2 linked regions of the Pseudolabrys taiwanensis genome follow. The protein of the gene in region 2 interacts with the protein of the main gene of each other region in a pairwise test. Links are inferred from orthologs where the notes say so. Each region holds a gene or a part of one and is shown on either strand. Other genes may lie near its edges. The genes, in order: gyrB and gyrA.

Region 1 (16,689 bases), 2.5 Mb from region 2 along the record:
CGTCATCCCGATGAGCCGCGAGATGACGATCACGCAGTGGCACGTGCCGATCGACGACACCAAGCACTATTGGTACGCGATCTTCACCTCGTTCGGGCAGCCGGTGAACAAGGAAGAGATGCGCCGCCAGCGCCTTCAGCTCTATTCGCTGCCGGATTACGTGCCGAACCGCAACAAGAGCAACGACTACGGCTACGACCCCAACGAGCAAGAGCACGACACCTATACGGGCATGGGCCCGGACATCAACGTGCACGACCAATGGGCCTGCGAGTCGATGGGCGCGATCCAGGATCGCACGCAGGAGCATCTCGGCACGTCGGACAAGGCGATCATCGCCTATCGTAAGCTGCTGCGGCAGGCGCTCGATCAGCAGGCCAAAGGCGAGACGCCGTTGATGGTGCTGGACGAGAAGCAGGCCGCCAGCATCACCGGCCCTTCCGCCGTCGACGGCATCGGGCCGACCGAGGATTGGCAGGGCTATTGGCAACGCTCGGAAGCCGACAAGCGCCAAGGCGCGAGCTGGATCGCCTAGACTGTCATCGCCCGCGAAAGCGGGCGATCCAGTACTCCCCGGAAGATGCAATTGCGCATGGCATGCAATCCCATGATAGGCTCTAGCGTACTGGATGCCCCGCTTTCGCGGGGCATGACGGTTTGTGAGCGAGGCAATGCCCCCGCGTAAGCCCGCCAAATCCGCCGCCACCTTCGTCGACCGTCACGGTCTCTGGTCCGCCGACCAGGCGCGCATGGCGCTGGACGTCGAGCGCCAGATCAAGAAGCACAAGCTCGAACTGGTGCGTTTCTCGTTCGCCGACCAGCACGGCGTGCTGCGCGGCAAGACCTTGCTGGCCGACGATGCGATCGGCGCGCTGCGTTCGGGCGTCGGCATGACGTCGACCTTGCTCGCGAAGGACACCTCGCATCGCAGCGTGTTTCCGGTGTTCACCGCCGGCGGCGGCTTCGGCATGGCGGAGATGGAAGGCGGCGCCGACTTCACGATGGTCGCCGATCCGGCAACTTTCCGCGTGCTGCCGTGGGCCGCCAATACCGGCTGGGTGCTGTGCGACATCTATTTCGGCACCGGCAAGCCGGTGCCGTTTTCGACGCGCGCGCTCTATCGCAAGGCGCTCGAGACGCTGGCCGATGCCAGCTACGATTTTCTCGCCGGGCTCGAAGTCGAATTCCATCTGTTCAAGATCGAGAACCCGCGGCTTGCGCCGGCGGACGTCGGCTGGCCGCCGGAAGTGCCGGACGTGAGCCTGATCACGCAGGGCTATCAGTATCTGACCGAGTCGCGTTTCGACATGCTCGACGTGGCGATCGAGCCGCTGCGGCGCGGCGTTGCCGCGCTCGGTCTGCCGTTGCGCTCGGTCGAAGTGGAGATGGGGCCGAGCCAGTGCGAGTTCACCTTCCGCCCGCAACTGGGTCTCGCCGCCGCCGACACGATGATCCTGTTCCGCTCGGCGCTGAAACAAATCGCGCGCCGCAACGGCATGCTGGTGAGCTTCATGTGCCGGCCGGCGCTGCCGCACGTGATGTCGAGCGGCTGGCATCTGCATCAGTCGCTTATCGAGGCAAAGACCGGTCGTAATGCCTTCGTCCATGCCGACGGATTGTCGCCGCTCGGTCGCCATTTCCTCGGCGGGCTCATCGAACATGCGCGCGCCGGCGCCGCGTTCACGACGCCGACGGTGAATGGCTACAAGCGCTATCGCCCCTATTCGCTGGCGCCCGATCGCGCCATCTGGGGCCGCGACAATCGCGGCGTGATGCTGCGCCTGCTCGGCCAACCGGGCGATCCGGCAACGCATTTGGAAAACCGCGTCGGTGAACCGGCGGCGAATCCTTATCTCTACATGGCCTCGCAGATTCACGCCGGGCTCGATGGCCTCGTGAAGAAGCGCGATCCAGGTCCGTCGGCCGACACCCCCTATGAGACCGACGCACCGCTGCTGCCGAAGTCGCTGGGCGAAGCGACCGCGGCGTTGCGGGGGGACGAATGTTTCCGCGCCGGCTTCGGCGCGGGCTTCGTCGACTATTACGCGCACATCAAGGAAGCGGAGCTCGCACGCTTCACCAAGGAAGCGCCCGACACGCCTGATGTCACACCATGGGAGCAGAAAGAGTATCTGGATCTGTTCTGACGCCGATCCGTCATCCGAGGTGCGAGCGAACCGATCCTCGAACCGGCGGGTGACGGAATCGCCTGTCGTGCCATACGACGAGCCTCCGACGCGTTCGTCGCGGCAAAAGCTTGCGCCAGATCATGGAACTCGGGACGCATTTCGCGCTTAAACCCCGCGACCAAGCGTGAGGAGCCGACAATGCTGAAATGGGCCTTTGTCTTTCTGATCATCGCCATCATTGCCGGCATCTTCGGCTTCACCGACGTTCAGGCCGCCTCGGCGACCATCGCGCAATGGCTGTTCGGAATCTTCCTGGTGCTGTTCCTCGGGGCGGTCATTCTCGCCTTCGTCATCGGCAAGAGTCTCACGTCTTAACGCCGGAGCCCGCGCGTTTACCGCTTCCCTAGTAACTTCATACCAAAAACCCGCAAAAACACACGGTTTTGGCGTTGCCGATACCACTTCGTGCGCCTGGATTATGGTTAATATTAACCATAATCGTTCGGGGAATTTTGTCCTGCGTGGTCAGGGAGTGTGTCATGCGTGCAGCGTTGGCAATCCTGTGTACGTGCGTGCTATTTGCCCTCGGCGTTTTCGTCGCGCCCGCCGAAGCCGGCGACTATCGTTACGGCGATGGCTATCGCTACGGCGACGGCTACTATCCCCGTTATCGCGGCAACGTCTGCTACAGCAGCAACTGCTGCTACAAGAAGATCGTCCGCCACGTGCGCGACGTGCGCTACGTGCGCGTCGAGCCCTGGCGCCGTTACGGCTACTACGGGCGGCCTTGGCGCGATGGCTATTACGGTGGCTATCGGCCGTGGCGCGAAGGCTATTATGGCGGCGGTTATCGGCGGCCGGTCGGCTACACCGACGTCTATGTCGGTCCGGCGCGCCGCTACGAAGGCTACCCGCCGGGCTACTTCAATCGCGGCTATAATGGTTACGACGGCTACGACGCGTACAACGCAGCCACCTGCATTCAACGTCGCGTCCCCGTGCTCGATGGCAGGGGTGGTTGGGTCTGGGGCTTCAAGCAAGTCTGCAACTGACCGCCGCAAGGAGGCTCGCCCGACTCTGGCATGCGCTCATGTGATGAGCGCATCGCCCCAGTCGAGACGTTTCGCGGCCTTGTAGGCATCCTTGTCGCCGCGGCCGATCGCGATGTCCGCGGCCGCTTCCGGTGCGCAAAGCGTCAGCGTTATGGCGGCTTTGCCGACGCGTGGGGTCGCCAGAATGCGCCGGCCACGCACGAGATCGCCGAAGCCTTTGCCGGCGACGAGATAGCTGAACTTCTCATCCTCGAACGGCACGTTGGCGCCCTTCGTCGACAGATGGTCGCGCGAGCGTGGCAGCCGCGCGCTGAAATGGCACCAGCGATCGCCGGTCGCCAGCGGGCAGACGCCTTCATGTGAGCAGGGCGCGACAATCGCCGCACCCTGCGCGAGCAGCAGATTGCGATAGGCGAGGATTCGCTTGAAGCCGTCCGGCGTGCCTGGCTCGACGATGACGAGCAGCTTGTCGGTCAGCCGCCACAGCGCGGCGGCGGCTCGCATGGCGGCGTCGAGGGCGAGTTCGGTGAGCACGTAGCTCGCCATCACGACCTCCGCCGTCTGTGTCTCATTGAGCGCGTCGGCGATGCTGCCGCGCCGGACCGACATGTCCGCTTGCGGCGCGCCGGGCGCCTGCCGGAATTCGTCGGCGAGGTCGAGCAGGCGCGGATTGCTGTCGACGAGCGTCATGCGCGCGAGCGACGGCCAGGTATCGGCGGCGGCCCAGCTCGCCGTGCCGGGCCCGGCGCCGACATCCAGAAGCGAGTGCGGCGCAAAGCCGGGGATGACATCGACGGCCTGCGCCAATGCTGCGCGCACGGCCGCGTAGGTCGCCGGCATGCGCACCAGGGCATAAGCCAGTGAGTCGTCCTCGGTGCGGATGACGCTGCTGTTGCCGCCGCTGCGGTAGGCATCGGAAATCGCCTGCGCCCGGCCGCGCAATGCCGCGCGGGACACGTTCTCGAGCTTGTTGCCGAGGGCGGCGCCGAGGAAGGCGGGCAGGGCGGTCATCGGGCGGCGGCTCGTTCTGTTTGATGTTCTTGTGCGGGAACCCGCGACATGCCGGACATTCGCACCTCCACCCGGTATCTCGCGCCGCTATCGTCCGCCAATCCCGGCGCCACGCCGCTCGCAACATTCTCGATGAAGGCTTCGCTTGGGGAGACGCCTTGAGAACGTGCCCCGGATTGCTTTGTCACGGTCGTGGTCTTGTTGCCACCTGTTTCCTCTCTCTGCTGCCGCTGACGGCAATAGCCGAACCTTTGCAAAGCGCGCCGCGCTGGACCCTCTCGCTCGAGGCCATCGTGTTGCAACGCTCGGGCGGCACAAGTCGCACGCTCGTCGAGCGCGTGCCGGGGACGGTGCCGTTTCTCACGACCTTCACGACCCCCGGGACCGAGGCGTTCAACAGCAGCCAGTTTGAACAGGGCTTCGCCGCCGGACCGAAGCTGCGCCTGATGTACCGCGATCCCGCGGGCTACGGCGTCGAGGTCGCGTATTTCAACGTGTTCACGCGGACAGCCACCACGACCATCGGTCCCGACACGCCGGCCGACTGGCTGGTGATGCGGGCGCCCGGCCTGTTCTGGCAGACGCAGGATTTCCCCTACCAGGGCATGACGTGGAGCAATGCCACGAACCTCTACAGCGCCGAACTCAACGGCCGCTGGGATCTCTCCAGCCGCGTCACGGTGCTGGCCGGCATCCGCTGGCTGCAGTTGAACGACAAACTCGTCGGTACCTTGAGCCCGCCGGACCTCACCGCGCCGTCATGGAAGCAGGCGTGCAAGTTCTGCAACATCTTCCAGATATTCCCGGGCGGGACCGCCGGAGACTATCCGGACTTCTGGACCACCAGCACGACGAACAATCTCTATGGCCTTCAGCTCGGCGTGGACGCCACGCTCCTGGCGATCGATCGCTTCTCGCTGCAGGGACAGATCAAGGCCGGGCTCTTCGACAATGTCGCCTCGCAGCTGACCGGAATCAGCCTGCAGAAAGTGGTCTATCCGGCGTCGGCCACGACGAACCGCCTCGCCTTCGCCGGCGAAGCCGGCGTGCAACTGAAATATCGTATCGGCGACGAGGTGGCGCTGAAGGTCGGTTACGAGGCGTTATGGCTTGCCGGCGTCGCGCTGGCGCCGGCCCAGATCGACAAGACCTATACGTCGGCGACGGTCAGCGCCTTGGGCGTCGACGCCGGCGCGAACGTGCTGTTTCAGGGAGTCACGTTCGGCCTGGAATACGCGTTCTAGCCCATTTGCGATTGGGTCGAACCAACCTCCGCTCATTCCCGCGAAAGCGGGAATCCAGTGCCGATGCTGATGCAATTCGTATTTGTGTATCGTGGGCCCCTGGGTCCCCGCTTTCGCGGGGACGAGCGGAGCGCAGGGTGGCCGCCACCCAAATGAAGCGCGTTCTAGTCCGGCAGCGCCCCTTACACGTCGACGCTGGCTTCGAGCGCGTTGTTCTGGATGAAGACGCGGCGCGGTTCGACCTCGTCGCCCATCAGTTCGGCGAACAGGTTCTCGGCCTCGTCGATTTCCTTCACGCGCACCTGCAGCAGCGAGCGGGCATTGGTGTCGAGCGTGGTCTCCCAGAGCTGCTCCGGGTTCATCTCGCCGAGACCTTTGTAGCGCTGCATCGAGATGCCCTTGCGGCCGACGGCGGTGGCCGCCTCGAACAGGCCGACCGGCCCGAAGATCGGCGTCGTCTCGTCCTTGCGGCGGAACATGGCCGGCGGCGTCGGGCGCGGGAAGATCGCCTGCAGCTCGGGCGCATACTCGTCGAGCTTGCGCGCCTCGGCCGAGCCGAGCAGCGCCAGGTCGATGATGGCGACGTCCTTGACGCCCCGCACCGTGCGCTCGAAGTGGAAGCCTTCGTCGTTGAAGGTGCCGACCCAGCCGCGCTCGGTTTCGTCTTCCAGCGCGTCGAGGCGCTTGGCGATATAGGCGGCGGCCTGCGCCGCGGTTTCCGTGTTGTCGGCGATGCCGGGCGACAGCACGCCGGCGATCGCCGCCTGCTCGATCACCTTGCGGTTATAGCGGCTGTGCAGCCCGCCCAGGATGTTGCGGATGGCGCGCGCGTCCTCGACCAGCTTGCGCAGGTCTTCGCCGGCGCGCTCCTCGCCATTGGCGAGACGCAGCACCGCGTCCTCGAGGCCGCTGGCGATCAGATAGTCTTCGAGCGCGCGCTCGTCCTTGAGATACTGCTCGGACTTGCCGCGCGAAACCTTATAGAGCGGCGGCTGCGCGATGTAGATGTGGCCGCGCTTGATCAGCTCTTCCATCTGCCGGAAGAAGAACGTCAGCAGGAGCGTGCGGATGTGGGAGCCGTCCACGTCCGCGTCCGTCATGATGATGATCTTGTGGTAGCGCAGCTTGTCCGGGTTGAACTCGTCGCGGCCGATGCCGGTGCCGAGCGCCGTGATCAGCGTGCCGATTTCCTGGCTCGACAGCATCTTGTCGAAGCGCGCGCGCTCGACGTTGAGGATCTTGCCGCGCAGCGGCAGCACGGCCTGGAATTCGCGGTTGCGGCCCTGCTTGGCGGAGCCGCCGGCCGAGTCGCCCTCGACGATGAACAGTTCGGATTTCGCCGGATCGCGCTCCTGGCAGTCGGCGAGCTTGCCCGGCAGCGACGACACGTCGAGCGCGCCTTTGCGCCGGGTGAGTTCGCGCGCCTTGCGCGCGGCTTCGCGCGCGGCGGCGGCTTCCACCACCTTGCCGACGATGACCTTGGCTTCGGACGGGTGGGTCTCGAACCAGTCCGACAGCGCCTGGTTGACGACGTTCTCGACCACCGGCCGCACTTCCGAGGACACGAGCTTGTCCTTGGTCTGCGACGAGAATTTCGGATCGGGCACCTTCACCGACAGCACGGCAGTAAGGCCCTCGCGGCAGTCGTCGCCGGTGAGCGCCACCTTCTCCTTCTTCGAGGAGCCGGCGCCCTCGGCATATTGCGTGATCTGACGCGTCAGCGCGCCGCGGAAGCCGGCGAGATGCGTGCCGCCGTCGCGCTGCGGGATGTTGTTGGTGAAGCAGAGGACGCTCTCGTGATAGCCGTCGTTCCACCACAGCGCGCACTCGACGGTGATGCCGTCGCGCTCGTTTTTGAGCATGATCGGCGCCGAGATCAGCGGCGTCTTGCTGCGATCGAGGAATTTGACGAAGGCTTCGACGCCGCCTTCGTACATCATCTCTTCGCGCTTCTCGACCGCGTGACGCTTGTCGGACAGCACGATGCGCACGCCGGAATTCAGGAACGCGAGCTCGCGCAGACGATGCTCGAGCGTCGCGAAGTCGAATTCCGTCATGGTGAAGGTGTCAGGCGAGGGCAGGAAGCTCACTTCCGTGCCGCGCTTGCCGTTTGACGGGCCGACTTCCTTCAGCGGCGCGACCGTGACGCCGTCGCGGAATTCGATGAAGTGCTCCTTGCCGTCCCGCCAGATCGTCAGCTTCAGCCAGGTCGACAGCGCGTTCACGACGGACACGCCGACGCCGTGCAGGCCGCCGGACACCTTGTAGGAGTTCTGGTCGAATTTGCCGCCGGCGTGAAGCTGGGTCATCACCACTTCGGGTGTCGACACGCCTTCCGAATGCATGGCGGTTGGAATGCCGCGGCCGTTGTCGAACACCGAGCAGGAGCCATCGGCGTTCAGCGTAACGGACACTTCCGTCGCGTGGCCGGCCAGCGCCTCGTCGATGCCGTTGTCGACCGCCTCGTAGACCATATGGTGCAGGCCGGAGCCGTCGTCGGTATCGCCGATATACATGCCCGGACGCTTGCGCACGGCATCGAGGCCCTTGAGGACCTTGATCGAGTCTGCGCCATAGTCGTTCGGGTCGGACGGGATATTGCGGGCCGGTTCAGCCATCGACGGCACCTTGAAGGCGGACGGAAAAATGAGTCGGGACGACGTGTTTGTGTGACACGAAAACAGAGTCTCGTACAGGGTAAAGTGAGTGCTCCTAATATGTTGATCGGACGTCATTTTTTCAAGGTTTGGCGCGCGAAAAATCCGCCCGGATCGCGGCCCCTAAAAAGCCTCTTGAACCCATGGCGCCCGTTCGGCGTTTGCAATGAATGCAGGACTTGTCAGACGTGCGTCCCCCATGCCTATTGGCCGACATAAGAAGGAAAATCGGCCAAGTGGATCAGCCCCGCAAAACCAGCCTTCAGGGCCTCCGGATCCTGGTCGCCGAAGACGAAAGCCTGATCGCGTTCGATCTCGAGACGACGTTGGACCATTTCGGCTGCGAGGTCGTCGGCCCCGTGGGCCGCATCGAGGACGTGGTGCGCTTGGCGCGCGCGGGCAATCTCGACGGGGCGCTGCTCGACGTCAATTTGCGGGGTAGCCAGATTTTCAGCGTCCTGCCCGAACTTCTCGATCTCGGCCTGAAGGTGGTGCTGACCTCGGGCTATGACGACGCGACGTTGTACCCGGACGCCTATCGCGCCCTGCCGCGCCTGTCCAAGCCGTTTGACGAGCGGAGGCTACGCCAGGCCTGCGAGAAGCATTTCCTCGCCTAGCCGAGCGCGGCTGTGGAGGCGGGAGGGTCCTGCAGGGAGAACCGAGGGCCGGCGATCGGGAAGCTCAGCGTGCACACCAGGCCGCTCGGCTGGAAGTCGAGCCCGGCGGAACCTTCGAGGTCGTAGCTCATCACACGCTCGATCAGCTTGGTGCCGAAGCCGCGGCGCGTACCCCCGGCCACGCGCGGGCCCCCTTCTTCCTGCCAGACCATCTGCACCGTCGCCGGTGCCTCGCTCTTTTGCCAGGTCAGAAGGATGTGGCCCGACGACGACAAGGCGCCGTATTTGGCGGCGTTGGTCATCAGCTCGTGCAGCACCATCGACAGCGGCACGATGCTTTGCGAGGACATGACCAGCGGCGGCCCCTCGATGCTGACGCGCTCGCGGTAAGGCGACATGATCTCCTTCAGCAGCTGCGTCACCTCGACGCCGCCCCATCGCGTCTTTGTCAGCACATCGTGGGCCACCGACAGCGCTCGCAGGCGGCCGCCGAAGGTTTCCTTGAAGCCGTCGAGCGAGCCGGTATTCCGGACGGTCTGCGTCGCGATCGACTGCACGATGGCCAAAATGTTCTTCACGCGGTGATTGAGCTCGGCGACGAGCATCGTCTGCTGCTCTTCGGCTCGTTTGCGGGCCGAGATATCGGTCAGCGTGACGATGGAGCCGACCACCTGCTTGGCCTGATCGAGCAGGGGGCCGGCGCTCAAGAGAAAAGTGCGGGCGTTACTGTCATCGCTTTCACGGCCGCGCAGACGCACCTCCAGGCCGTGGAAAGGACGGGTCGCGAGCAGCGAATCCAGCATCGGGGCGGAATAGCGCTCGAGCGCGCCGGCCTGGGTGGGATCGGCCGTGACGAGCGGAAAGGCGTCCGAGAACTGCCGTCCGATCGGCGAGGTCTGCACCAACTGCTCGGCCGCCCAGCTCGCATGCGTGATGCGGCCGCTCGGATCGAGCACCAGGATGGCGTCGGTCGCCTGTTCGAGGATCGAGCGCGCGAAGCGCTCGGCAACCGCGATCTCGTCGGCGCGCCGCTGCACGGACAGGTCGCTGATCGTCACCAGCGCCGCCGGCCGGTCGCCGAGCGCGACCGGACCCGCCCACACCGAAACCGGCAAGGATGCCGCCGCGCCGCGCGCGAGATTGGCCTCGTAGCGCACGCCGCCGTCGGCCGGCTGCGTCCAGCTGTTGATGTCCTCCGGCACGGCGCCTGCGAACAGGGACGCGAACTGCTTGCCGATCAGCGCGCCGGCCTCTTCGCCGGTCATCTCCGACAGGCGCCGGTTGACGTAGAGGATCACGCCTTCGGTCGAGACCGTGAGCGCGCCGTCGGTCATGCGCTCGACGATAACGCGGTAGGGCTCGTCGGCGCCGCTCAGCGTCACGATCTGCGGGCCGTTGCGGCCCTGCACCACGACCGCATCGACCGCGCCCTGGTAAATGGCGCGGACCGTTTCTTCCGCGTCGGAGGCGGTGTGGAGCAGCGCGAGGCGATCGATGTCCGGTTTATCCAACGTCGTTCTCCGCACCGTCAGGTCGGGGCGATGTCGAGGCCGACCAGCACTTTCTCTGCGTTGGAGAGATCGCCGATGATGCGCTTGAGCGGCTCCGGCAGATGACGGATCAGCGTCGGAATCGCGACGATCTGATCGCGCTGCGCCAGCGCCGGGTCCTTCATCAGATCGATGATCGTGATGTTGTAGCGGCCGGGCAGATGCGTCTCACAGATCTTCTGGAGATTGGCGATGGCCGCGACCGACTTCGGCGTCTGGCCCGCCACATAGAGACGTAGATTGTACCCCTCGGTCGGAGCGACCATTGCTATCGGCCTTTTTCTTGGTTGTCTTGACGGGACGCGCTTCTGTTGAGCGCGAGTTGGGCCCGGTCCTTCGCCAGTCGCTGCTCGCGCGCGGTCGCTTCGCCCTCGAGCATGCCGGCCTCCTCTTCTTCACCCGCCAGCTGCGCCTGCAGAACCTCGATCTGCGCCGCGATCTGCCGCCGCCGGCGCTCGATCTCGCGGGCCCGCCTTGTCGCTTCCTGGTCGCGGTGCAGACGTTCGGCCGTTTCCTTTGCCTCCTGCTGTATGCGCGCCGAGCCGGTGAGAACGCCGGCCGGCCCCACATAGACATCGCGCAATTTGATGCCTTGGGAGGTGATGAGGAACTCGCGGACCTGGTTCGAATGCGCGATGCCGCGCGCCTTCAGCAGGTAGAGTTCGCGGTTATGCTCGCCATTGCTCTCGCGGTTATAGAGCAGCAGCCAAGCGTCCATCAGCGACGAAATGGCAATGTCGGTCGTCGCGTTCTCGGTCTTGCCGTGCGTCAGGTTCGTGAAGAACGCGGTGATGGCCCGCGCTTTCAGGAAATCGACGAGTCGCAGGATCATCGAATGGACGTCGCCGGTGACGCCGGCGCCGAGCAGCGCCGATATGGGGTCGACAACAACGCTAGAGGGATCGAACAGCTCGACGTCGCGATGCATGGACGCGAGATGCGTCTCGAGCCCAAAGAGGCTCGGCCGCTTCGCGGAAAATTTCAACAGGCCGTTGTCGACCCATCGCTGCAAGTCCAGGCCGATCGCGCGCATGTTGCGGATGATCTGCGTGGGCGACTCTTCCATCGCGAAGTAGATGCAGCGTTCGCCGCGGCGGCATGCGGCATCGGCAAAATGCGCCGAGGTTGTCGACTTGCCGCTGCCGGCCATGCCCGAGATCAGGATGCTGGAGCCGCGGTAGAAGCCCTTGCCCTCCAGCATGGCGTCGAGATCGGCAATACCGCTGGTGATCCGTTCGGTCGAAGCGTCGTGGGAGAGGCCGGTCGAGGTGATCGGCATCACCGTGATGCCTTCCTCGTCGATGATGAACGGGTATTCGTTCGTGCCGTGCGCCGAGCCGCGATATTTTACGATGCGCATGCGGCGGGTGGCGAGCTGGTCGACGACGCGGTTGTCGAGCAGGATGACGCAGTCCGAGACGTATTCCTCGAGACCGTGCCGGGTGAGCGTCCCGTCGCCGCGTTCACCGGTGATGATCGCCGTGACGCCTTTTTCCTTGAGCCATTCGAACAAGCGCCGCAGCTCGGCGCGCAGAATGGCCGGATTGTCGAGGCCGCCGAACAATGTCTCGATGGTGTCGATGACCACCCGCTTGGCGCCGATCGAGTCGATGGCGAAGCCGAGGCGGATGAACAGGCCCTCGAGGTCGTAGTCGCCGGATTCCTCGATCTCGTTGCGTTCGATGTGGACGTGATCGATGGCGAGCTTCTTCTCGGCGATCAGCCGCTCGACGTCGTAGCTGAGCGAGCCCACGTTCTTGATGAGATCGCCTGGCTGCTCCTCGAAAGCGATAAAGACCCCCGGCTCGTCGAACTGGACGGCGCCGTTGTACAGGAACGTCATCGAGAACAAGGTTTTGCCGCAGCCGGCCGAGCCGCACAGGAGCGTCGGCCGCCCCTTCGGCAGGCCGCCATAGGTGATCTCGTCGAGGCCCTGGATGCCCGTCGGAGCCTTTTCAATCGTCGGCAGTTGTTCGGATTTTACGTCGGCTTTCACGCAACCCCCCGCACACGCGTTCGGGTCCTGCGCCAAGCCGGACCTCGTTTACTACCCCACCAAAAGTTGAGAATGCGCAGCCCAGGATTCGGTTCCATCCGGCGCAAGAATTATCGGCAATTCGCTTGCGCGCGGTCGCGAGTTGGCCTCTAAGCAAGCAAATTCCGCGTCCCTGTCGTGCGTGTCGATGCGTTGGTTCAGCCCCAAGCTTGAGAAGCCACCGAGCCGGCCCTTCGAGGTCCCGCATCGGCTGCGCGCGATCGTCCGCGCCCGGGAATCCAGCATTATCCTGCTGGCGGTGGTGGCCGGCGTGACCGGCGGTCTCGTGATCGCCGCCATGAGCGAGCTGGTCGGGTTGATGCACACCCTGCTGTTTCGCATCGGCCCGGGGGAGCGCCTGTCGGCGCAATCGTCCATTAACCCCCTTTACGCGGTGCTGGTGCCCAGCATCGGCGGCCTGCTGTTCGGCATTGTCGCGGCCTACATCGCCCGCCGGCGCGGGACCGAGGTCGACCCCATCGAGGCGAACGCCCTGCACGGCGGGCGGATGTCGATCCGCGGCAGCCTGATCGTGGCCGCCCAGACCATCTGGTCGAGCGGCATCGGCGCCTCGGTCGGGCTCGAGGCCGGCTACACCCAGCTCGCCAGCGGCATCTCGTCCGGGCTCGGCCGCGCTTTCCGCCTGCGCCGGAGCGATATGCGCGTGCTGGTCGGCTGCGGCGCGGCGGCGGCCATCGCCGGGGCTTTCGGCGCGCCGCTCGGCGGTGCTTTCTATGCCTTCGAGCTGGTGATCGGCACCTATTCGATCGCCAGTTTGGCGCCGGTCGGGGTCGCCTCGCTGGTCGGCTTTCTCACGGCCCAGGCCTTCTCGCCCTTCCCCTTCGGCATCGAAAGTAAGGCCATCGCTGTGGTCGGCGTGCGCGATGTGCTGATCGCCGCCGGTGTCGGCTTGCTGGCGGCGATCATCGGCATCGCCATCATGCGCGGCGTCGCCGCCTGCGAGCGCCTGTATGTGCGGCTCAAAGTGCCGTCGCAGTATCGTCCGGCCATCGGCGGCACGCTCGTCGGTCTGATGGCGCTGGTCACGCCGCACATCATGGCCTCCGGCCACGGCGCCCTGCATCTGGCCGGCCTCATCAAGCTGCCGATCACGATGCTGGCCACCATCTTCGTGTTGAAGGCGCTGGCCTCGATCATCTCGCTCGGCTCCGGCTTTCGCGGCGGCTTGTTCTTCGCCTCGCTGCTCTTAGGGGCGCTCGGCGGGCAATTGTTCGCCAGCGGGCTGGCCCTGGTCCTGCCCAACGCGACGGTCGACCCGGACGTCTATGCCATCATCGGGCTCTGCGCGCTGTCGGTGTCGGTGATCGGCGGCCCGCTGACCATGACCTTCATCGCGCTGGAAGCGACGGGCGACCTCTGGCTGGCGACGGCGGTGCTCATTGCCGCCATCGTTTCCATGCAGGTGACGCGCGAGTTCTTCGGCTACTCGTTCGCGACGTGGCGCTTCCACTTGCGCGGCGAAACGATCCGCAGCGCCGCCGATGTCGGTTGGATCCGCGATCTGACCGTGGGCCAGATGATGCGCGCCGATGTGCGCACCAGCCCGGTCGAGACGCCGGTCTCCGCCTTCCGCGAAGCCTTTCCCATCGGCTCGACCAACCAGGTGATCGCCGTCGACGAAGACGGCCGTTACGCCGGCATGGTGCTGGTCGCGGAGGCGCACGCGCCCGAACTCGGCGCGACGGTGTCCCTGCGCGATATCCTGCACCACAAGGATCACGTGCTCTTGCCGCAAATGACCGCGCAGGAAGCGATCTCCGCGTTCGACCGCTTCGAAGCGGAAGCGCTGCCCGTGGTGGATTCGTCGGAGCGGCGGCAGGTGCTGGGCCTGCTCAGCGAGGCGCATGCGCTGCGGCGTTACTCCGATGCGTCGGAACGGCAGCGGCGCGAATTGCTCGGCGAGGTCTAGTCCGAGGTTCCCAGCTTGTGAACGCCGCGGGTGGCGTGCCGGATATGCAGGAATGTCGGCTCGTATTCGGGGATGGGCCGGGCAAACACGCTCAAGGCTGCGGTAAGTATTTCCACACGGTCCAGATCGTGCCGCATGCGGTCTATGGTGCGATGGAGTTCTTGTTTGATCTGCTCTGTCGTATCGTTTTCCACGGTCGCACCCCTTGATCCTATCGCGTTCGCACTCCTCGCTTTTGCTGGAGCTACGGCATCCCGCCGCATGTAAGATAGAAATCTCAGCGCGCGTTTATAGTTCCGGCGCCGCCGCTCTCAACATTTCTCGATGAATGGGAACAGCGGTACTAGTTGGCACCTGCCGGGGCCACTTCTCCCGGACGCACCACAAAGACCTGCGCGCGATCGGTGATGTCGCCGAAGGCTGCCGGGTCCGCGCCCGTCATCCATACTTGCGCGCCGAGCGCCGCCAACGCGTCGTAAAGCGCGGCGCGCCGCCCCGGATCGAGATGCGCCACCACTTCGTCGAGCAGCAAGAGCGGCGCGTAACCGGTCATGTCCTTGATCAGCGAGGCATGCGCGAGCACGAGACGGATCAGCAGCGCCTTTTGCTCGCCGGTCGAGGCGTTGCCGGCGGCAACGCCCTTGTTCACGTGCGTCACGATCAGGTCGGAGCGGTGCGGACCGTCGAGCGTGCGGCCGGCGGCGGCATCGCGCGCGCGGCCGTCTTTCAGCAGCGCGCGATAGCGGTCTTCGATCTCGCCGGCGCTGTAAGCCGGCAGCAACTGCTCCATCCAGCCATCGAGCCTGATCTCGGCGAAGGGAAAGGCCGGCGTCTGTTCATGCGCGACGGCGAGGGCGCCGGACAGGCGGTTGACCGTCTCGGCGCGCGCGGCGGCGACGGCGACGGCGACTTCCGCCGTCTCGTGCTCGACCGCGTCGAGCCAATGCGGATCGCTCTTGGGATCCTCCAGCAGCCGGTTGCGCGAGCGCAGCGCGCGCTCGAGCGCCGAAACGCGGCTGGCGTGCTGCGCGTCGACCGCCAGCACCAGGCGGTCGAGAAAGCGCCGCCGTTCGGAGGCGGGGCCGTTGAACAGGGGATCCATCGACGGCGTCAGCCAGACGACGCGCAGATGATCGGCGAAAGCGGTGGCCGACGAGACCGGCTCGCGATCGATGCGGCATTTGCGCGACGTCGAGCCGTCTTCGCCCGCCGGCGCATCGATGCCGGTGCCGAGCGTTGCAAGGCCGAGCATGCCTTCGATCTCGGCATTGATCGCCCAAGTGCCTCCGCCTTCCGAAAAAGCCAGCTCGTCCATGGTGGCGCGGCGCAGGCCGCGGCCGGGCGCGAGCATGGAGATAGCTTCGATCATATTGGTCTTGCCGGCGCCGTTCGCGCCGGTGAGCACCACGGGACCGGCGCGGTCGAGCCTCACCTGCGCGGCGTGATAGCTGCGGAAGTTGCTCAGCGTCAGGCGGCGGATGAAGGCAGCGGTCATTGGCTGTGCCGCGCCATAGGCCGCAGCCGACCCTCTCCCCTTGCGGGAGAGGGTGGCGCGCAGTCGAAGTCGGATTTATCCGACTTCGACCACTCTAAAGTGCCGAACTCGGCTATAGCCGAGTTCGGGCGCGCGCCGGGTGAGGGGTCAGTCCGTGCCATTCGTGAGACGCGCGAAAATGTCTTCCAAGACGGAATTGGGTGTCTGCAGAACTTCGTTATTCCAATAGCGAAGGACGCGAAATCCCTCGCGCGCAAAATGCCGATCCCGCTCTTGATCGCGTGGTGACGAGAAGTGCTGGCTGCCGTCAATTTCGATGATGATGCGGTGGTCGAAGCAAACGAAGTCGATGATGGAGCCATCCAGCGGTACTTGGCGACGGAACTTGAACCCTGCGAGTCTGCGGTCGCGCAGCAGCCGCCACATTCTGGCTTCGGCTTCGGTCGGAGCACGGCGCATCTGCCGCGCGAAGCTGCGGCTCTTCTTCGCCGTCGGACGATGGTGAAAGCCTGCTGGCACCGACCCCTCACCCGGCGCGCTATCGCGCGCCACCCTCTCCCGCAAGGGGAGAGGGTACCCGAGCAAGCGGCGACGGCGCTACACCCGCATCGGCATCAGCACGTAGAGCGCGCCCTTGGCGTCGCGGTCCTGGATCAGGGTCGGCGAGCCCGGATCGGCAAGCTTGAGCACGGCCACCTCGCCCTCGATCTGCGCGGCGATGTCGAGCAGGTAGCGCGAGTTGAAGCCGATATCGAGCGGCTCGGAATCGTAGTCGACCTCGAGCTCTTCGGTGGCGCTGCCTGAATCCGGATTGGTCACCGACAGCACCAGCCGTCCGCCGGTGATCGACAGCTTCACCGCGCGGCCGCGTTCGCTCGACACCGTCGAAACGCGGTCGACCGCCGCCTCGAAGTCCTTCTTGTCGACGACGAGGCTCTTGTCGTTGTTGACCGGGATGACGCGGCCGTA
Region 2 (6,023 bases):
AGGATGACGCCGAGCAGGCGCGACAGCACGATGTTGCCGGTGACGCCGAGCCAGCGGCCGATACGGCTTGCGGCGAAGAAGGCGAGGAAGCACAGCGCGACCACGACCGCGATGACGAGAAGCAGCAATGTGAGCCGCACCGGATCGCCGCTGGCGCGGCCGGCGAGCAGCACTGTCGCGGTGATGGCGCCGGGGCCGGCCATCAGCGGAATGGCGAGCGGGAAGGCGGCGATGTTGCGCACATGCTCTTCGATCGCTTCCTCGGCCTGCTGCGTCTGCCGCACCGTGCGCACGCCGAACACCATTTCGGCGGCGATGTAGAACAGCAGCAGGCCGCCGGCGATGCGGAACGCGGGCAGGCCGATCGACAGCGAGCGCAGCAGCCAATCGCCGACGAGCGCGCTGCCGGCGAGGATCGCCGCGGCGATGACGCAGGCACGCAGCGCCACCGCGCGGCGGGCGGGCTGGGGCAAGCCCTCGGTGATGCCGATGAAGGCCGGCACCAGCCCGATGGGGTCGACGACCACCGCCAGGGTGACGAGCGCGGGAACGAGGAAATCGAACGGCATGGCGATGCCGAACCTAGCGGTTTTGCGGCCGTCGCGGGCGGCAAAAATGGCCGCAGGCACGCGCTTTCGGCGGGGCCTTCGGCCGCGCTTAAAAACCTAGCGTAAGCTATTGAAAAATCGCCAGGAATAACCACATTCGGGAGGTGTTTTGAGGTGGCCTTGCCGCCGTGAATCAGCTACAAAACCGGGTCGCTTAAGGCACCTTTCAGGAAGCCATCTTGTCCGATAACGAAACTCCCAAATCGGGGGGTGATCAGCCCTCCGATGTCCGCCCCGTCTCCATCACCGAAGAGATGAAGCGTTCGTACCTCGATTACGCCATGAGCGTGATCGTGTCGCGAGCGCTGCCCGACGTGCGCGACGGCTTGAAGCCGGTGCACCGGCGCATCCTCTATTCGATGCACGAGCAAGGCCATACGCCGGACAAGAAGTATGTGAAGTCCTCGCGCGTCGTCGGCGACGTGATGGGTAAATATCACCCGCACGGCGACCAGGCGATCTACGACGCCCTGGTGCGCATGGCGCAGGACTTCTCGATGCGCCTCGAGCTGATCGACGGGCAGGGCAATTTCGGCTCTGTCGACGGCGATCCGCCGGCGGCCATGCGATACACCGAATGTAAGCTCGAGCGTTCGGCGATGTCGCTGCTCGACGACATCGACAAGGACACCGTCAACTTCCAGGACAACTACGACGGCCACGAGCAGGAGCCCGTCGTCCTGCCGGCGCGTTTCCCCAATCTCCTGGTCAACGGCGCGGGCGGCATCGCCGTCGGCATGGCGACCAACATTCCGCCGCACAATCTCGGCGAGGTGATCGACGCCTGCTCGGCGCTGATCGACGATCCGGCTTTGTCGATCGACGATCTCAACAACATCGTGCCGGGCCCGGACTTCCCGACCGGCGGCATCATTCTCGGCAAAGCCGGCATCCGCAGCGCCTATCACACCGGCCGCGGCTCGATCATCATGCGCGGCAAGGTCGGCTTCGAAACCGTTCGCAAGGAACGCGAAGCGATCATCATCTCCGAGATTCCGTATCAGGTGAACAAGGCCTCGATGGTCGAGCGCATTGCCGAACTGGTGCGCGAGAAGAAGATCGAGGGCATCTCGGATCTGCGCGACGAGTCGGACCGCGACGGCTACCGCGTCGTCATCGAGCTCAAGCGCGATGCCGAGCGCGAGGTGGTGCTGAACCAGCTCTATCGCTTCACGCCGCTGCAATCGTCGTTCGGTTGCAACATGGTGGCGCTCGACGGCGGCCGGCCGCTGACGATGAACCTGAAGGACATGCTCAGCGCCTTCATCGCGTTCCGCGAAGAGGTGGTGTCGCGGCGCACCAAGTTCCTGCTCAACAAAGCGCGCGACCGGGCGCACATCTTGGTCGGCCTCGCCATCGCCGTCGCCAATATCGACGAGGTGATCCGGCTGATCCGCGCCTCGCGCGACGCCAAGGAGGCGCGCGAAGCCTTGATGGCGCGCGACTGGCCGGCCAAGGACATGATCAACATGGTGCTGCTCATCGACGACCCGCGTCACCGCGTGTCGGACGAGGGCACGACGCGCCTGTCGGCTGAGCAGGCGCAGGCGATCCTCGATCTGCGCCTGCAGCGCCTCACGGCTCTCGGCCGCGACGAGATCAGGGAAGAACTGGACAAGCTCGCCGCCGAGATCGCCGACTATCTCGACATCCTGCGCTCGCGCGCGCGCATCCAGGGCATCATCAAGGACGAGATGGCGAAGGTGAAGGCGGAGTTCGCCACGCCCCGCCGCACCGTGATCGCCGAGCAGGAATCCGAGGTCGAGGACGAGGACCTGATCCAGCGCGAGGACATGGTCATCACCGTGTCCCACCTCGGCTACATCAAGCGCGTGCCGCTCTCGACCTATCGTTCGCAGAAGCGCGGCGGCAAGGGCCGCTCCGGCATGCAGACGCGCGAGGAGGATTTCGTCTCGCGGCTGTTTGTGGCCAACACGCACACGCCGGTGCTGTTCTTCTCGTCCGCCGGCCAGGTCTACAAGGAAAAGGTCTGGCGGCTGCCGCTGGCGGCGCCGCAGGCGCGCGGCAAGGCGCTGATCAACATCCTGCCGCTCGATCCCGGCGAGACCATCACGACCATCATGCCGCTGCCCGAGGACGAAAAGACCTGGGCCGAACTCGACGTGATGTTCGCCACCACCAAGGGCACGGTCCGCCGCAACAAGCTGTCGGACTTCGTCGACGTGCGCCGCTCCGGCATCATCGCGATGAAGCTTGCGCCGGGCGAGGGCATCGTCGACGTGCAGATCTGCACCGAGAAGGACGACGTGCTGCTGACCACCGCGGGCGGCCAGTGCATCCGCTTCCCGGTGCCGGAAGTGCGCGTCTTCACCGGCCGCACGTCGATGGGCGTGCGCGGCATCGCGCTCGACGGCGACAACCGGGTCATCTCGCTGTCGATCCTGCGCCATCTCGAGGTCACCGCCGACGAGCGCGCGGCCTATCTCAAGCGCGCCAGCGCCATCCGGCGCGGCACCGGCGCGGAAGTCGAGGCGGGCGCGGCGCCGGTCGAGGCCGAGGAGGCACCGGAGATCGCCGACAGCGGCAATATCGAGCTCGGCGAGCAGCGTTACGTCGAGCTCTCGGCGGCCGAGCAGTTCGTGCTCACTTTGTCGGAGCGCGGCTTCGGCAAGCGCACGTCCTCGTTCGAGTATCGGACCACGGGCCGCGGCGGCAAAGGCATCGTCGGCATGTCGCTCACGACCAAGACCGGCAAGATCGTCGGTTCGTTCCCGGTCGAGGAAAGCGATCAGGTCATGCTGGTCACCGATGCGGGCAAGCTCATCCGCACCACGGTCGCCGGCATCCGCATCGCCGGACGCTCGACGCAAGGCGTCATCGTGCTCAACACCGCCGAGGACGAACGCGTGGTGTCGGTCGAGCGCTTGAGCGAGGAAGAGAGCGAGTAGGGCACTGTCATGCCCCGCGAAAGCGGGGCATCCAGTAGCCACGGCGCTGATGAAGATCATGGGAGCCGGTGATTGCTGGATCGCCCGCTTTCGCGGGCGATGACAGCAGAAACTGGAGGCCACGATGAACACCCAACTCTTCTCCGCCTTCCTGCTCATCACCCTGATCCTGGTGCTCACGCCGGGGCCGATCGTCACGCTCGTCATCTCGACCGGGGCGACGCGCGGCACGCGGGCGGCGCTGATGACGGTCGCGGGTTCGACCGTCGGCAATGCCGTGCTGATTTCGGCGATCGCCTTCGGCCTCAACATCGTCATCGAATACACCGCGGCGATCTTCGAAGTGCTGCGCTGGGCCGGCGCGGCTTACCTCATCTATCTCGGCATCCAGGCGTGGCGGCATGCGGGGCGCGACGTCGCGCTCACGACGGCGCCGAGCCACGGCGTCTATTTCCGCCGCGGTTTCTTCGTCGCCATCTCCAATCCGAAGACCATCGCCTTCTTCACGGCCTTCCTGCCGCAGTTCATCGATGCGACCCTGCCGGCCGGGCATCAGCTCGTGGTGATGTGCGTGGTGTCGGTGCTCATGGCCGGCGTCACCGACAGTGGCTGGGCGCTGATGGCGGCGGCGGGCCGCAACTTCTTCCTGCGCAAGGCCAATGCCAAGCTGCTCGGCCGTCTGTCGGGCCTCGCGCTGATCGGCGGCGGCGTCTGGCTGTCGCTGGCACGACGGCCGGGATAGCGTGTTTGAGGTGATTTAAGCGCGGAGCAATCTATGGAAGAGATGCCAAAAAAGTCGCGGGCGTTTATTGAGGGCGAATGTCTGAAGAAAATCGCCAAGGCTTGGCCCTCTAACGATGTTCAGCGCGTGGAGATCGAGCGCCTCTATCCCGAGGGCACCGGTCCAAACTGGCGCATTCGAGCGATGCATCCGAGTCTTCCGCCGATGGCCGAAAGTGAAATCCTGAGCCAAGTGGCGCATCTTAATCAGAGTTGGGCGTTGGAGGACGAGTGACTTGTTCGAGTCGAACTCGGCGTGAGACGCGGCACAGCGTTTGACCCGTCATCCTGAGGCGGCGGCCGCAGGCCGCCCTCGAAGGATGAACGGCCAAGACCTGAAAAGATTTGGCCGTCGCCCTTCGAGGCTCGCCGCTGCGCGGCTCGCACCTCAGGGTGACGGCTTTGGCGCTTTAGCCGTGGCCAGAAGGCCGGGTTAAACCGGTGATGTCGCCCGCCGATACAACACCAGCAACGCCACCAGCAGCACGCCGGCCGAGAGGCCGAGCGACCAGTGGATGCCGATCGCCGATCCGGCGACGCCGACCGTGATGCCGCTGAAGGCGCGCATGCCGAGACCGGCCATGTTGTACAGGCCGACGACGTGGCCGCGCATGTCGACGGGCGCGTTCAATTGCACCAAGGCCTGCGCCATGGTGTTGAACGACAATTCGAAGAAGCCGGCCGAGAACAACAGCACGATCGCCGCCGCGTAATGCGACACCGTCGCGAAGGCGAGCAGGGACAGGCTCCACAGAATGGCGAGCAGGATCGCCGTGCGTGCCGTCGGCTTGAGACGTCCCCAGGCCTCGAGCGCAAGCCCCGCGAGCAGCGCGCCGGCGGCGTCCGCCGCCAGCAGGATGCTGTAGGACACGCCGGGATCGCCGTGGCCGAGATCCTCGGCGAAGCCCGGCATCTGCGCGCTGTAGGCATTGCCGACGAGGAACGACGTCATGCCGGCGAGCAGCGTCATCGAGGTCAGAACGCGATACGGGCCGATGGCGCGGATGGTGTCGACGATGTCGGCGAAGCCGCGCACGGCCATGCGTTTGGCCGCGGCGCCTTTCTCGCTGGTCGGCGCCCAGAACAGCCAGATCAGCATCGGGAAATAGAACAGAGTGTTGACGATGATGCCGTGCGAGGGGCCGAGCGAGAGCATGATGGCGCCGCCGACGGCCGGGCCGACCAGCACGCCGAGATAGCGCGCCATCGCGTTCATGCGCACCGCGCTCGGCAGGCCGGCGGGGCCGACGATGTCGTACAGCAGCAACTGGTTCGGCGTCTGCCACAACACGCCGGCGCAGCCGTGGATGACGAGCAGCACCATGGCCGCCGACATGGTCAACGTGTCGGTGATGAACAGGATCCCCCAGCCGGTCGAGGCCACGATGAACAGCAGCATGCCGCACTGGATGATGCGGCGCGGATCGAAGCGGTCGGCCAAAGCGCCGACCGCGACCGAGAACAGCAGGAACGGCAGCCAGTGCGACAGCACGGCAAAGCCGGCCAGCGCCGGCGAATGGAATTTCTGGAAGACGACCCAGTAGCTGATCACGTGCTCGATATTGTCGGCCATCATCGCCAGCACGAACGACGCGAATTGCAGCCGATAGGCGGGCGACTTCATCGCCGCGAACGAACTGGACGCGGCCGCGGGGCTCTTCGGACTTTGGAAGTTCAAGGGATCACCTGGGTCGGACGGCACGATGCGATCGCTGTGCCGCCGGCG

The links.
Region 1: the proteins of gyrA (region 2) and gyrB interact in binary tests that used the Escherichia coli proteins (3 or more experiments, as listed by UniProt). The link is inferred for Pseudolabrys taiwanensis from one-to-one orthologs.

Annotation. Positions count from the first base shown.
Region 1 is NZ_CP031417.1:3,674,143-3,690,831, reverse strand. What follows is about bases 5,337-8,355. They hold gyrB (DNA topoisomerase (ATP-hydrolyzing) subunit B), read right to left. Parts: upstream 8,055-8,355; coding sequence 5,619-8,054; downstream 5,337-5,618. Other genes in these bases: DW352_RS17465 (response regulator), read left to right, coding at 8,330-8,355; DW352_RS17475 (BBP7 family outer membrane beta-barrel protein), read left to right, coding at 5,337-5,436. Outside these bases: DW352_RS17500 (aromatic ring-hydroxylating dioxygenase subunit alpha), read left to right, coding at 1-535; DW352_RS17495 (glutamine synthetase family protein), read left to right, coding at 672-2,147; DW352_RS17490 (DUF1328 domain-containing protein), read left to right, coding at 2,328-2,504; DW352_RS17485 (hypothetical protein), read left to right, coding at 2,669-3,181; DW352_RS17480 (small ribosomal subunit Rsm22 family protein), read right to left, coding at 3,218-4,192; more of DW352_RS17475, read left to right, coding at 4,486-5,336; more of DW352_RS17465, read left to right, coding at 8,356-8,710; DW352_RS17460 (sensor histidine kinase), read right to left, coding at 8,707-10,221; DW352_RS17455 (circadian clock KaiB family protein), read right to left, coding at 10,239-10,526; circadian clock protein KaiC, read right to left, coding at 10,529-12,256; DW352_RS17445 (chloride channel protein), read left to right, coding at 12,444-14,225; DW352_RS17440 (hypothetical protein), read right to left, coding at 14,222-14,419; DNA replication/repair protein RecF, read right to left, coding at 14,569-15,720; DW352_RS17430 (endonuclease domain-containing protein), read right to left, coding at 15,868-16,239; dnaN (DNA polymerase III subunit beta), read right to left, coding at 16,318-16,689. UniProt on the Escherichia coli protein: DNA gyrase negatively supercoils closed circular double-stranded DNA in an ATP-dependent manner to maintain chromosomes in an underwound state.
Region 2 is NZ_CP031417.1:1,204,696-1,210,718, reverse strand. What follows is about bases 459-3,717. They hold gyrA (DNA gyrase subunit A), read left to right. Parts: upstream 459-787; coding sequence 788-3,517; downstream 3,518-3,717. Other genes in these bases: DW352_RS05770 (LysE family translocator), read left to right, coding at 3,642-3,717; DW352_RS05780 (MarC family protein), read right to left, coding at 459-569. Also shown: more of DW352_RS05780, read right to left, coding at 1-458; more of DW352_RS05770, read left to right, coding at 3,718-4,259; DW352_RS05765 (hypothetical protein), read left to right, coding at 4,293-4,532; DW352_RS05760 (MFS transporter), read right to left, coding at 4,731-5,921. UniProt on the Escherichia coli protein: A type II topoisomerase that negatively supercoils closed circular double-stranded (ds) DNA in an ATP-dependent manner to maintain chromosomes in an underwound state.